Rubinisphaera italica: one gene and its partner. The protein of the gene in region 2 interacts with the protein of the main gene of each other region in a pairwise test. Links are inferred from orthologs where the notes say so. Each region holds a gene or a part of one and is shown on either strand. Other genes may lie near its edges.

Region 1 (4,411 bases), 2.2 Mb from region 2 along the record:
GGACAGCCATGATACGACCGAGATTTGAAATCATTGTTGTACTTTTCTGTCGAGACTCTGCGAAAAATCATTCCGAAGACATAGAGGTGGACCGATCAGTCCAGACGCATAAATGATAATCTCGGTTCATCCTACCCACGTCACGCAACGAAAGTCAAATTTGAGTTGTAATAACCTGGAAAAGAGGGAGCAGGTTTTCCGTTCGCAACGATTATGCATATCAAACGACCAACTGCAGGGTGTGAACGAAAGGTTACCGTTGTGAATATGGCCTCTTCATTTTCACTGATGGAAACCCAGTCTGAAATCCGGTAGAATGTGATTCTACACAAAACTCTCTCAGTTCAACGGTATCTACTCGAACTGATGATGGACCACATGGCTTGTCGAGGATGACAATGATCGATCTTTCTGCTGAAACCCGCCCATTTGCTCACCTGCACTGCCACAGTCATTACAGTCTGCTCGATGGTGCGAACCGTATTCCAGCGATGCTCGAAAAGGTGAAAGCCAATGGGATGAATTCCCTGGCGATCACCGATCACGGCAACCTGTTTGGAGCCCTTGAGTTTTATCAGAAATGTCGCGGAGCAGACGTCAATCCGATCATCGGCTATGAAGCCTACATCGCTCCCGGAAAACGCACCGACCGCAGTGCCAGCCGCATGAAAGAGGCGAGCTTTCATCTGACTTTGCTCGCTCAGAATAAAGTCGGTTTCCACAACCTGATCAAACTCGCCTCGGCTGCCTACCTCGAAGGATTTTACTACAAGCCACGTATTGATAAGGAACTGCTCGAAAAATATAACGAAGGAATCATCTGTCTGTCGGGCTGTGCTTCTAGCGAGTTGTCTCACTACCTATTGACCGATAATAATGAGCAGGCGGAATCGTTAATTCGCTGGTATGAGAAAGTCTTCGGCGACCGCGTTTATCTGGAAATTCAGGATTCCGGCGTTCAGATTCAAAAGGATTGCATGGATCGCACGATCGATCTGGCGAATCAGTTTGGCTTTCCGCTCGTCGCTACGAACGATGCCCACTATCTCAATCAGGGCGATGCCCCTGCTCACGAAATTCTGCTCTGTGTGAATACCCGCACGACCATGCAGAATGAACGCCGCATGAAACTCGACAGTTGCGAATTTCATCTGCGAACTCCCGAAGAAATGTACAAGGCGTTTCCGCATTGCCCGGATGCCGTCTCCCGCAGTCAGGAAATCGCTGACCGCTGTGATATCCAGCTCGATCTAACCGCCCGCCACTTCCCGGTCTTCGAGCCGCCGCCGGGGAAGACGGATGTCACGTACCTGCGTGAACTCTGCATGAAGGGAATTCAGTGGCGATACGGCGACAATCCGGATCAGGTCTTTCTCGATCGACTGGAAACGGAACTTGGCGTCATCGAGAAGATGGGCTACAGCAGTTACTTCCTGATCGTCTGGGACTTTGCCCGCTTCGCGCGTGAAAAAGGTATTCCCTGCACCGCTCGTGGTTCTGCCTGTGGGGCGATTGTCGCCTATCTACTCGGGTTGAGTGATGTCTGCCCGATTGAATACGACCTGCTGTTCGAGCGATTTCTCGATCCGAGTCGTTCGGAGGCGCCCGATATCGATATCGACTTCTGCCGCGACCGTCGGCAGTGGGTGATCGATTTCGTCAAAGAAAAATACGGTGAAGACAGCGTTGCTCAGATTGGCACATTCGGAACGCTGAAAGCAAAAGCGGCTCTGCGAGATGTCGGTCGGGCCTTGGATGTGCCGCTGCATCGGGTGAATGAAATCGCCAAAATGATTCCCGAACAACTGGGAATCAAGCTCAAAGATGCCCTCGCTTCAACGGCGGAGCTGAGGGAACAGTATGAACAGGATCGCATGATCCGCGAGATGATTGACTTCGCGATCGCTCTCGAAGGACTATCTCGTAACGTCGGAACCCATGCCGCTGGTGTTGTGATTGGCGATAAGCCGCTCGATGAATATATTCCCCTGCAACGCATCACCGGTAAGACGGATATCATCACTCAGTGGACCGATGTCGAAACTGCCGGCCTGCTCAAAATGGACTTCCTCGGTCTTCGAAACCTGTCGATTCTGGATAAGGCTGTCCATAATGTGCAGATGAATTATCCCGACTTCGACATGCGGCCAATCGACTTTCCGCTTGATGACAAGGAAACGTTTGCCTTATTACAGCGAGGTGAGACAAAGGGAATCTTCCAGCTTGAGTCGGGCGGTATGCGGGATCTGCTCACGAAGATGAAGCCGGATAAGTTTGCCGATATCATCGCGACCTCTGCCCTGTACCGTCCTGGTCCTCTCGAAGGGGGCATGGTGATGACGTATGTTGAAGTGAAGCATGGTCGTCAGCCTGTGCCAAAAGTGCATCCGCTGGTCGATGAAGTGCTCGCCGAAACTTACGGCGTGATGGTTTACCAGGAACAGGTGATGCGGATTTTGAACCGCGTCGGAGGCATCGAACTTTCTGCTGCGTATCGCTGTATTAAGGCGATCAGTAAGAAGAAGCTCGAAATCATTTCGGTCAATCATGAAAAATTCATCGAGGGTGCCCAGGAACGGGACATGACCAAGGAAATGGCCCAGGAACTGTGGGAACTGATTGAGAAGTTCGCCGGGTATGGTTTTAACAAATCGCACAGTACTGCTTATGGAGCAATTGCCTATCAGACGGCTTACCTGAAAGCACACTATCCGAAAGAGTTTATGGCTGCTTTGCTTTCCTGCGGAATGGAAAGTTCCGAGCGAATGGCTGAGCATACCGACGATTGTCGTCGCATGAAAATCGAAATCATGCCGCCCGATTTGAATATGTCGGATGTCGAATTCAAAGTCGTTGGCGATACTGTCGCCTTCGGGATGGGAGCCATCAAAGGGGTTGGTGAGGGAGCAGTTGGTGAAATCGTCAAAGAACGGGAAGCGAACGGACCATTCAAAAACATTTTCGATTTGTGCGAACGTGTCGATCCGAAGGCCCTTACGAAGGGAGTGCTCGAAACTCTGATTCGCGGCGGGGCTCTCGACAGCTTCGGACCAAACCGTGAGCAGCATACGATGTGCATCGAAATGGCGATGCAAATGGCTGCAAGGAAACATCGCGATAAAGCCCGTGGCCAAAAGAGTCTGTTTGGCGGAGGAGCTTCTGCCGCTGCTGAGGAAGAAGCATTGGAAGCCAGCATTCCAGACGCTCCCGACTGGACGCATAGTCAGAAGCTGAACTTCGAGAAAGAAGTTTATGGGTTTTATCTGACCTCTCATCCGCTGACTGAATACGCCGATCAACTGGCCCCACTCTGCTCACATAATACGTCTGACCTGGCGGAAATTGATGATGGAACCGAAGTGCTGATCGGCGGAATGATCTCGGCGATCAAAAAAGCGACGACAAAGAAACCGTCACGCAATGGAAATAGCCGATATGTGAACTTCGATCTCGAAGATGCTCACGGCGTGGTCCGCTGTATTATGTGGCCGGATGATTATTCGCGGTATCAGGAGATGGTCGTCGCCGAAGAAATCTGCATCATTGCCGGACGGGTCGATCGGCGTGGTCGCGAGCCGAATATCATTATCAATAAACTGATGACGATTGAGGCAGCCGAAAAGCAGAACACGCAGCATCTGGCCCTCAAATTCCAGCACGGCTTTCACACCCCAGCCGACATGCAGCAGGTCCGACGCATTCTGGAGCGTTCACCCGGCAACACAAGTGTGGTCATTGTGGTGGAAACTCCTGACGAACAAAATCATGAATATATGACACGCACAACCATGTCTTCACCGACGCTGACCGTGACCGTGACGAATTCAATGCGTGAGGAACTTAATCAGGTTCTGGGAGAATCGTTTTACCGAGTGCATGTTTCCGTGCCAAAGCGTTCGAAACAGAACGGTTCGTGAGAAAGTAGTGCTCTGTCGAGCTTTAAATGTCGCTCTCAAATCGCTATTTCGCAGTCAGTTTGACTGCTCCCCGATGTTGAATGTTGAACATACACGACATTTTGCGATAGTTGGAATAGTAGGGTGCGTCTAGACGCACCTTTCACCGCTCTCCATGTTTGACTTGTTCCCAAGGTCCTCCCTGGGAATACCCGGGATTGAAGATCTGCTTGAAGTAATTGTGGTATTGAAAACCCGTGAGAACAAAGCAGAGCTTCGGGTCTTGCGTTCCCAGAGAGGACCTTGGGAATGAGAAATATCTTTCTGTTGCCCCTGTGTCCGACGAAACACTTTTATTTGACATAACCGTCACAATCACTGAACATTGCACACATTCGCTAGAGTGGTTGTGAAAAGATTTCCAATCGGTCGAACCACCTGGATATCCTAAATTGCACTTTCAGGTCTTGGAAGATAGTCAGGAAAGTGACGAACTAAAAATCGTCCGAACTTGA
Region 2 (3,279 bases):
AAAGAAGCAGCCGAACTTTTCTTCATGTTCACGACATACTGAGCCAACCGCTCAGCCGACTTCCGACCAATGCCCGGCATCAGTGCGAATTCTTCAATCAACCGAGCCACACTCGGCCCGTAAGGATGTGTTTGTTCGTCCATAAACTTGGTCTAGAGTCTAGAGTCTTGGGTCCAAGGGGGGAGAGGCCAGTGTCGAGTGGCCAGAATCTGTTTGATAGTCGTCTCTAGTAAAAAACACTGGTCACTGGCCTCTAGCCACTGGCCATTCCTTACTGTTTTCCAAAGTTAGCCATCGCGTCCGAGAGGCCAGGGATATTCATTCCGCTGGTCAGTTCTGACATTTTTTCAGCTGCTGCTTCCTTGGCTTTGAGCATCGCGGCATTTCCGGCAGAGACAAAAAGTTCTTCAATCAACTCTTTATCACCAGTTTCCATCAGTGATGGTTCGATGGTACAACTAACAATCTCCTGATGACCATTCGCAGTCACTTTTACCATCCCTCCGCCCGCTTCGCCCTCTACAATAACATCCTTCAGGCTGTTCTGCATATCGCTCATTTTGGATTGAATCTCCTGAGCGTTTTTCATCATCGAGGCCAGATTGCCCAGTCCTTTAAACATGAGGATTCCTTTTCCGTTGCGGCTTGTGTATGGATTTTATGAACTTATGACTGATCAATCATAACAGGATCAGCCAACTTGAGTCATCGCGTTCATTTGAATGACAAATTATAGACCGTTTGATAATTGAATTCAAAAGGAGAGTCAGAATTGCGAGATGGCTAATTTTTACGAATCCGATCTGTCCGACCAATGGTTGCACTAAAAATGGACTCTGCCTGTTTGACGAACTCGTGCTTCGCGGCTGCCGTCGGATGCATGGGAGCTTGGCCAGAAGAACCGGAAACTTGTGGTTTCGAAGCTTCCAGATTGAATTTGACATGAATCCTCTGCCCGGCGATTCCCGACAGACAGTCTTCGACCAGTCGCTGATTTTCTGGTTTCTGGAGCAACGAATCGAAAGAAAACTTATGCTTCTCGCTGAAAATGACCGTCAATCGATCCGCAGACGAGACTTCTGTTCTGATGGCCTGCCTCAAATAACTTCCCAAAGAGCCTTCAATGCGAGTCAATAATTCTTTCCAGATCTCTTCGCGAGTCGCTTCGGAAAACTCGATGGTTGGTCGGTTGGGAGACTCACTCTGTGGAATGACTTCCTGCGAAACAACGGGCTGAGATTGACTCGCTTCCACGTAGTGGGGTTGAGTCTCGTCTGATGTTATTTCAGGAGTTTTTTTTTGCGGGGCTTGCTGTGTTGGTCGGGAACTTTGCGTTGGTGTGCCAATAGTCACTGCGCCGGGTGGTCGACTTTTCAGCTCGGTAATCAATTGAGAAACGCTCTGCAGATCTTCCAGACTGGCTAGCCGAATGACGGCCAGATCAATCAAAGCTCGAGCATGAGGCACGCGCATCAAGCGAGATTTCGTTTCCGAGAGAATTTGCATGGCTGATGTAATCGTCTGCAACCCAATCGAGTGAGCCAGTTCCGTCAAACGCGGACGCTGATCGCCACCAACACCCAGCAACTCCACCGACTCCGCTCCGCACTGCACGATCATCAAATCGCGATACACATTCACGAGCTGATCGAGCAAATTTCCCAGCTGCACCCCCGCATGAATCGCATCATCGATTTCGCTGAGAACTTTCCCGCGATCCTGACGTTTGATCGCTTCAATCAAAGAGATGAGACGGTCGTCATCGGCTGTGCCCAGCAGTTGATTCACATCTTTGGCTTCAATCTTTTCGCCGCCAAAAGCCAGGAGCTGATCGAACAGCGACTGACTGTCCCGCATCGATCCCCCGGCTCGTCGAGCCACCAGATCAATCGCCTCGTTCGTGACTTCAACACCTTCCTGCGTCGCAATCTCGGCCAGTCTCTCTGAAATCGCCTGCGTTTCGATACTCGAAAAATCGAATCGCTGACAGCGTGACAAAATTGTATCCGGAACTTTTTGCGGTTCCGTCGTACAAAAGACGAACTTCACATTGGCAGGTGGTTCTTCCAGTGTTTTCAGCAACGCATTGAAGGCTTCTTTCGTCAGCATGTGAACTTCATCGATGATGTACATCTTGATGCGGGTTCGCATCGAACGGATGCCGACGTTCGCCCGCAGAGCCCGGATATCATCAATCCCGCGATTGGACGCCCCATCGATTTCCATCACATCGACATCGCTGCCCGTGGAAATCGCATGGCACATTTCGCACTGATTACAAGGCTCCCCATTCTCGGCCTGCAAACAGTTCAACGCTTTGGCCAGAATTCGAGCCATCGAAGTCTTGCCGACTCCGCGAGCCCCGGTAAACAAATACGCATGAGCAACCCGATCCGCCAGAATCGCATTCTTTAACGCTTGCGCCACATGCTGCTGACCGACAACATCCTGAAATGTCTGCGGACGATACCGGCGAGCCAAGACCGTATACGTCCCTTTTGTATTCGCCATGTTTCGTGAAACCTTGTTGACTATGCCTTAGTACTTGAATTACTAAATATCTTATTTTGATTCCAGTTAAATCGAAAGCGGAAAGCGGAAAGCCGTTTTTATGACCAGAGGCTAGTGGCTAGTGGCTAGTGATGAGAAATCATACTTAATTTTCAACCACCTCTGACCACTGGGCACTCGACACTAGCCTATTCCCCTTCCCATACCGTCCCTTTCACTCCGACCGTCTTCCAATCCAATCCCAACATCAATGAATTCAAGCCGCTGCCAATTCCCAGCAGTGCGGCTCGGGAATCGGGTTGAACAAAGCCCTGCTCTGCTCCCAATGCCAGGGAAAGTGGCAAGGCTGCGGATCCCGTATTCCCAAAGCGATCGTAGATCGGATAATCACAATCCGTCGATAACCCTAACCCTTCCATCAGCAAATTGCGATGAGCCTTCCCGACCTGATGCGTGAATGCTCGATCGACATCCTCATCTGTCCATTCTAATGTTCTCTTCGTCCGCTCCCAGGTCGCTTTTGCCAGTTTGATGCCGGCGTGCAGCAGCGCTTCGGAATCGGTTTCCATCCGCGGTCGGGAATCTCCATGTTCTTCCGATTCGACACCACCTGCGCACAACAAATGAGCCTCCGTGTCGCACATCCACTCGCCGCCCAGCAATCTCGTACCTTTTTGACTCAGATCCTTGTGACACAACACAAACGCTGCAGAAGCTGAGCCAATGGTTAATGAAGCAAAAGCAGGCTTGATCGATTTTCGGGTCAGC

The links.
Region 1: the proteins of dnaX (region 2) and dnaE interact in binary tests that used the Escherichia coli proteins (3 or more experiments, as listed by UniProt). The link is inferred for Rubinisphaera italica from one-to-one orthologs.

Annotation. Positions count from the first base shown.
Region 1 is NZ_SJPG01000001.1:5,470,093-5,474,503, forward strand. What follows is about bases 28-4,117. They hold dnaE (DNA polymerase III subunit alpha), read left to right. Parts: upstream 28-398; coding sequence 399-3,917; downstream 3,918-4,117. Other genes in these bases: Pan54_RS20870 (hypothetical protein), read right to left, coding at 28-34. In the rest of the region: more of Pan54_RS20870, read right to left, coding at 1-27. UniProt on the Escherichia coli protein: DNA polymerase III is a complex, multichain enzyme responsible for most of the replicative synthesis in bacteria. This DNA polymerase also exhibits 3' to 5' exonuclease activity. The alpha chain is the DNA polymerase catalytic subunit.
Region 2 is NZ_SJPG01000001.1:3,246,251-3,249,529, forward strand. The notes cover bases 148-3,105. They hold dnaX (DNA polymerase III subunit gamma/tau), read right to left. Parts: upstream 2,512-3,105; coding sequence 784-2,511; downstream 148-783. Other genes in these bases: Pan54_RS12075 (YbaB/EbfC family nucleoid-associated protein), read right to left, coding at 272-622; Pan54_RS12085 (3-oxoacyl-ACP synthase III), read right to left, coding at 2,700-3,105. In the rest of the region: recombination mediator RecR, read right to left, coding at 1-143; more of Pan54_RS12085, read right to left, coding at 3,106-3,279. UniProt on the Escherichia coli protein: Part of the beta sliding clamp loading complex, which hydrolyzes ATP to load the beta clamp onto primed DNA to form the DNA replication pre-initiation complex.